2 linked regions of the Undibacterium parvum genome follow. The protein of the gene in region 2 interacts with the protein of the main gene of each other region in a pairwise test. Links are inferred from orthologs where the notes say so. Each region holds a gene or a part of one and is shown on either strand. Other genes may lie near its edges.

Region 1 (3,241 bases), 1.6 Mb from region 2 along the record:
CCATTAATACCGATCAACCAATCGGCCTCAGAACGGCAACGAGCCGCATCTGCTAAAGGCAACATCTGTTCGTCGCTACGCAGTTTTTTAAAGCCTTCACGTATCGCGCCCGGTGTCATAGACTGTAACCACAGACGGCTAACCGGTTGTTTGGCTTTTGCGTGCTGCGCAATCAAGCGGAAAATCAACTCGCCCTCACGCCCGGCATCGCATGCGTTGATAAGTGCGGAGACATCTTTACGCTTGATCAATTTGTTCAAAACCTTGAGTCTGGACTCGGTTTTGGCAATAGGATTCAAGGCAAAATACGGCGGTATCATCGGTAAATGAGTAAAAGTCCATTTGCCACGCTTAACATCATGCTCTTCCGGTACGGCAATTTCTAGTAGATGACCGACCGCGGAAGAGAGTACATACTCATCCGATTCAAAGTAATCATCATGCTTGGTAAAACCACCCAAAGTCTTGGCGATATCGTTTGCAACCGAGGGTTTCTCAGCGATGATGAGCGTTTTTGTCATAGGTTTACTATTCTTAAATTGATTTTTTTAGCCTTGCGTGCGGGCAATCAGCAACGCAAGTGAAGTGGCTAGGGCATATAAGCGTAAGACTACCCTAAATGCAAGGGCGCAGCGGGGAATGATAATAGAGATTTGTTAAAAACAGCAACAAGCCTTGTCTTTTTAAGAACTATTCAGCCGTTTAGAAATTTTTTAATGCAATTGACGCGGCTCGCTCTCGTCGTCCGATAACAGCATTTCGTCAAACATCAGCATATCAGGATCCTTGCCTTGACTCCAAAGCATCATCAAGACGATCACTTTCAGTTTATCCAAAGGTACTGGCGACTCATGAATCGCTAAACTGCGCTCGATGACAATTTCTCTTTGTTTCGAGTCGAGTAAGCCGGCCGACTCCAGAAAATGGATAAAGCCCATCGCAGCAGTTCCGAGCACAGAAATTTCTTGCTCAGCATAAATACGAAAACCTTTCGATAATTCAGTGCCTAACTTGATTGGCGCATCCTGTTTCAGCATGTCATTGGTGGTATCAGCCAGCACCGTGAGCCAATCTAGCGCTTCGGAAATTTCATCTTCCTCAAAGCCGACAGCTGAAAGTTTTTTAGCCAACACGGCCGTCTCTGGACAGGCGTCCGGACGGTAATAGGTTTCGTAGAGGTAGACAAGGATATCAAACATAGTGTCACTTTAGCCTTTAGGTGGATACGAAACAAGTCTTGTAGGCATTTTTTCTCAAAAAATTATCATCCATACATCGATTAAACCAAACGCCTGTACATTCCTCCATGTAAGCTCTCAATTTGTCCGGCCAGTTCACGTTCGAGAAGTTGCGCTGATAGACTGGCTATATCATAAGTCGTTCTTGCCAGTAAGGTATCAATATGGACAGGATCGTATCCTAAGGCCAGTAATAATGGGTCCTTAGCGGCAGGGTCTAACACCAACTCGGTTTGAATAACAGACGTTGCGCTCATCATAGGCAGCACCCGCAACTCATCTAAAATATCCTGCGCAGCGTCGACTAACTTGGCGCCTTGCTTAATCAATTGATGGCAGCCTTTGGACAGTGGCGAGTGTATCGAACCTGGAATCGCGAAGACATCTCTGCCCTGCTCGGCTGCCATACGCGCCGTGATCAAAGATCCGGACTGCGCTGCCGCCTCAATCACCAATACCCCTTTGGCCAATCCAGAGATCAGCCGATTTCTACGCGGAAAATTCGCCGCTATCGCCGGCATCCCCAGTGCATATTCGCTGATGATGCAACCTTCGTTAGCGATCAAATGGGCTAAATTCCGATTGCGGGCAGGATACACAATATCCGCCCCCGTACCTATCACGGCGATGGTAGAACCGATACCACGCAAACCACCTTGATGCGCCGCAGCATCGATTCCGGCAGCGAGGCCCGAGCTGATCGTCAATCCAGCATGACTTAAGGCTTCGGAAAATTTTTCTGCATGACTAAGACCCTGAGCCGTGGCATTGCGGCTACCGACTACAGCAATACTGGGGGCAGTCAATAGCGCGCTACGGCCTTTGACATAAATCAGAATGGGAGGATCGGGAATCTCTAAAAGAGCTGGCGGATACTCGGCATCTATTAGCGTCAAGACCTGATTCCCAGCTTGCTGGCACCAGGCACGAGTGCGCTCTATTTGTATTTCTAGTCCGGCTGAATCTGGATTGAGCAGCGCCAGCGCCACACGTTCAGAGACGACTTGCGTCAAGGCCGCATGGCTTGCCTGGAAAATTTGAGCTGGCAGCCCGAAGGCGGCCAGCAGTTTGCGTGCAGTGTCTAGACCGACTCCAGCGGTTTGTTCCAAACGTAGCCAGTCTAACCATGCTTCCATCAAGCTAATCCTTAGCTCGAATTGCTTACTTACTCAGGAGATTGCGCCAGATCGCCGACTACTACGGTATCCGTGACTTGCATCACTAAACCGTAAGAAATGTTTTTGAAAACACGGAAAATAAATAGCGTACCGTAACGTTCATCCGGCAAACGTATCATTTTCTTGTTATCAGTACGATCCGCAATGGTCTGACCAAAACGTGACAAGCCCAATACCGTGCCGACATCTAAGCCTGCATCGCTACCGCGATTAATGCTGATGATTTGATTCTGGCCTGCTTGATTAACACCACCATAAATCGACACCACACGTGCATTGACGGCTTGCTCAGGCGCGTGCGGCATGTAATTAAAAATAGGCGTAGGCGGTGTCGGTTTCAGTCTGTCACCAACCGCCATCTCTTCTTTTGAACTAGCAACAATGAAGGTATCAACGCCATCCGGCGTTTTGGCAGTACGCTCTAGCTTCACCGTGCCCAGAAACACTGCCTCATAACCGATCACAGCCTTAGTTTCAGGATCTTTCAGAGGAACGCCCGGACGAAACACCTGAAACGAGGTGCCGCCTTGCAGATCGCCACGTACGTAAGCCTTGTCACTCTTGGACATGGTAACGCGACCTTCTGGCGCAGCCACAATACGCGGAGCCGTCGCCATTTCGTTTTGCTCTATGATCAGAGGCTGCGATAAAAATGGCTCAATTAAATTGGCTGGAATCGCGGAAATCGCATCCTTGTCCATATTTTCCGAACGGATTTGCGGCGTCAGATGGGTGGTACCTGATTTACCGCCACCACTGACTGGGCTGCCTAAGCGCAGGCGTCCGGTAGTGCGGTCAAAATACACGATTTGGTTGGGATAAATC
Region 2 (3,181 bases):
GCTAATTCGGTAATATGCGTGCAGCCATTAATGCCGGAGAGCCGTTGCTTTACGCCCTGACGAAATTGCTGCATTAAATTGAGACCGATAAGCTTTTTGTATTCAGGCCCTATCGTATTGCAAAAACCTGGATATGGTACGGCATCAGAGACAGCATTTGCGTCAATGATATTTAAACTAGTATCGATCGTAATGCGAAGACTCAAATCATGAATGGCCGAACCATTAGGACGAACGCCGGAAGCGAGCGCAATGTCACGCGTTTTACAGTCAATAATTTGAGCGTCAAAATCCCACAATCCATCGTCACGTGCGAACGCTTGGATAGTGATGGTGCGCGTATGCTTCAACGCACGTCGAATTGTAGGTGGAGATAAGGGCATAAATGCCTGTTACGGGCTAATTCAGTGTAAAAATAGCCACAATTGCGCGTCGCTACCGCAGCTTCTACGATAACAGCCGCTCTTGCGGCACTGCAAAAAAAGGAAGTTTAGCACAGCTCGCAGACTAATTCCATTTTCATCGACGCCATCGCCCCGCTAACAAATAAAGCTCAGGAAAAATTCGGCAATAACAAGCAGTCGGAAATATGCTCAGGCGTCATCATCTCCGTTATCTCTCTTTGCCCGCATTGCCGCTTGAATTGCCCCACCGGAAAAGCCACGCTTCTGCAAAAACTGCATTTGCTTTGCGCGCTCTATATGATCTGCTGGTTCGAGTCGGTATTTTCTATGCAGGACCTCAATCGCTCTTACGGCTTCCGACTCAATCAACTGCGACTTTATTTTTTCAATTTCGGTCTTCTCGATATTATGACTTTGCAACTCTAAAAAAATACGTTGATTGCCGAACCTAGCCTGCCGTCGCCTTACCAAGGACACAGAAAACCTCTCCTCTGACAGGAATTGTGCGGCTTCTAATACGTCGAGCAATGCAGGCACATCGTCAGCTTCCTCTGCATAGCGAGACAACTTTCGCCCCAATTCCAAACGGCTATGTTCGCGCATAGAAAGGTAACGCAATGCTCTTGCTTTAAGACTTACTTTTACTTTAAACATTTTGACGCCCATAAAAAAACGCCGGCAATCCTAAGACATCAAGGAGGCCGGCGTTCTTAAATATTTGATTCTTATTCGCTAACTGCTAACGGTGGTAATAAAGGCACGCCTAGTTGCACCCTGACTTTATTCTCTATTTCGTGCGCCAAGGCTGGGCGTTCTACCAGGAAATTACGCGCATTATCCTTACCTTGTCCAATACGCTCACCGTTATAGCTATACCAAGAACCAGCTTTCTCAATAATTTTTGCATCGGCACCCAGATCCAAAATTTCGCCTTCGCGCGACGTACCTGCTCCATAAAGAATATCAAAATGTGCCTCTTTAAACGGCGGCGCAACTTTATTCTTGACGACTTTAACTTTAGTCTCATTCCCGATCACTTCATCGCCTGATTTGATCGAGCCGGTACGTCGAATATCCAATCGAACAGAAGCATAAAATTTCAATGCATTACCACCGGTAGTGGTTTCTGGACTGCCGAACATAACACCGATTTTCATACGAATTTGGTTAATGAAAATCACCAAAGTATTGGTACGATTAATACTGCCCGTTAATTTTCGCAATGCCTGCGACATTAGACGCGCTTGCAAACCTGGCAGAGAATCGCCCATATCACCTTCAATTTCGGCGCGTGGAGTCAGTGCAGCAACAGAATCGATGACAATCAGATCAACACTACCTGAGCGCACTAAAGCATCCGTAATTTCCAATGCCTGCTCACCAGTATCAGGTTGAGAAATCAAGAGATCAGGGAGATTAACGCCTAATTTCTGGGCATAACCGACATCCAGTGCATGCTCGGCATCAATAAACGCACATGTTCCGCCTAGTTTTTGCATTTCTGCAATGACTTGCAAAGTCAGAGTGGTCTTACCGGAAGACTCAGGTCCGTAAATCTCAACCACGCGACCACGCGGCAAGCCACCGACACCCAGCGCAATATCTAAGCCCAAAGAGCCTGTAGAAACAACTTGAATTTCTTCTATAACTGCACCATCAGCGAGGCGCATGACCGAGCCCTTACCAAACTGTTTTTCAATTTGCGCCAGTGCGGCAGCTAGAGCCTTACTCTTTTCAGAGCTGTTGTCAGATTTTTTATCGTCCATAAATTCTTTCAGTTAAGAGCAAGCAACAAGATGAGTCTTTAAAATGCGTCCAATAACGACACTGTATAAAAAATCAGTAGTTTATGCAAGCATCATTTTATTAAATTTGAATAATCTCTTTTTTTATACACCGACGATGAGCCCAAAAACCGTATGCAACCCTCGATCGCACAACAAACGTAGACCTTGATGCTGGCGCTCAACGCATTGTGGCAATCATCTGCTCCAATTTGAGTGTATCCGCACAGAACATACGTATCCCCTCTGCCAGTTTTTCGGTTGCCATTGCATCTTCATTTAAGTGGAAGCGAAAAGAGTTTTCATCCATGGCTAACTTCTGCAAATCCGATGCCTGCGCCGCCTCTTTATTCAATTTTGGAGTCAAGCTAACGGTGGAATCACTTAATTTTTGCAACAGGTCAGGGCTAATCGTGAGTAAATCACAGCCCGCCAGCTCTAAAATCTGGGAAGTATTGCGGAAGCTCGCGCCCATAATTTCGGTGGCGTAGCCAAATTTTCGGTAGTAGGTATAGATCTTTTTCACAGACAAGACTCCTGGGTCATCCGCACCATAAATTTCTTGCCCAGTCTGTTTCTTATACCAGTCATAAATTCGACCAACGAATGGCGAGATTAATTGTGCACCAGCCTCCGCACAGGCGATCGCTTGCGGCAGGCAAAATAACAGTGTCATATTACAGCGTATGCCTTCTTTCTCTAATATTCGAGCAGCCTGTATCCCCTCCCATGTAGAGGCAATTTTTATCAATACTCTCTCTTGAGGAATCCCGGCCTCTTGATACAAGGCGATTAAATGTCGACCTTTGGCGACCGTTTTTTCTGTATCAAACGATAGTCGTGCATCCGTTTCAGTAGAGACCCGACCCGGTACGATTTCGAGGATTTTTAGACCAAATGCAATCAACAGACGGTCAATAATTTCATCTATCGATTTGCTCGCGTGCTGCTGTAAAACTCGCTCCAATAATGGCAGATATTCGGTTTTTTGCA

Evidence for each region.
Region 1: the proteins of recA (region 2) and dprA interact in binary tests that used the Bacillus subtilis proteins (3 or more experiments, as listed by UniProt). The link is inferred for Undibacterium parvum from one-to-one orthologs.

Annotation. Positions count from the first base shown.
Region 1 is NZ_CP034464.1:2,137,145-2,140,385, reverse strand. The notes cover bases 328-3,241. They hold dprA (DNA-processing protein DprA), read right to left. Parts: upstream 2,375-3,241; coding sequence 1,280-2,374; downstream 328-1,279. Other genes in these bases: EJN92_RS09335 (LysM peptidoglycan-binding domain-containing protein), read right to left, coding at 2,404-3,241; EJN92_RS09345 (Smg family protein), read right to left, coding at 714-1,199; EJN92_RS09350 (DNA topoisomerase III), read right to left, coding at 328-521. In the rest of the region: more of EJN92_RS09350, read right to left, coding at 1-327. UniProt on the Bacillus subtilis protein: Protein that helps load RecA onto ssDNA during transformation. Binds cooperatively to circular ssDNA, is able to bridge different segments of DNA. Favors the loading of RecA onto SsbA- or SsbB-coated ssDNA and formation of RecA-DNA filaments.
Region 2 is NZ_CP034464.1:584,392-587,572, forward strand. The notes cover bases 151-3,004. They hold recA (recombinase RecA), read right to left. Parts: upstream 2,171-3,004; coding sequence 1,130-2,170; downstream 151-1,129. Other genes in these bases: EJN92_RS02595 (DUF2889 domain-containing protein), read right to left, coding at 151-383; recX (recombination regulator RecX), read right to left, coding at 594-1,058; tal (transaldolase), read right to left, coding at 2,370-3,004. Also shown: more of EJN92_RS02595, read right to left, coding at 1-150; more of tal, read right to left, coding at 3,005-3,181. UniProt on the Bacillus subtilis protein: Multifunctional protein involved in homologous recombination, DNA repair and competence.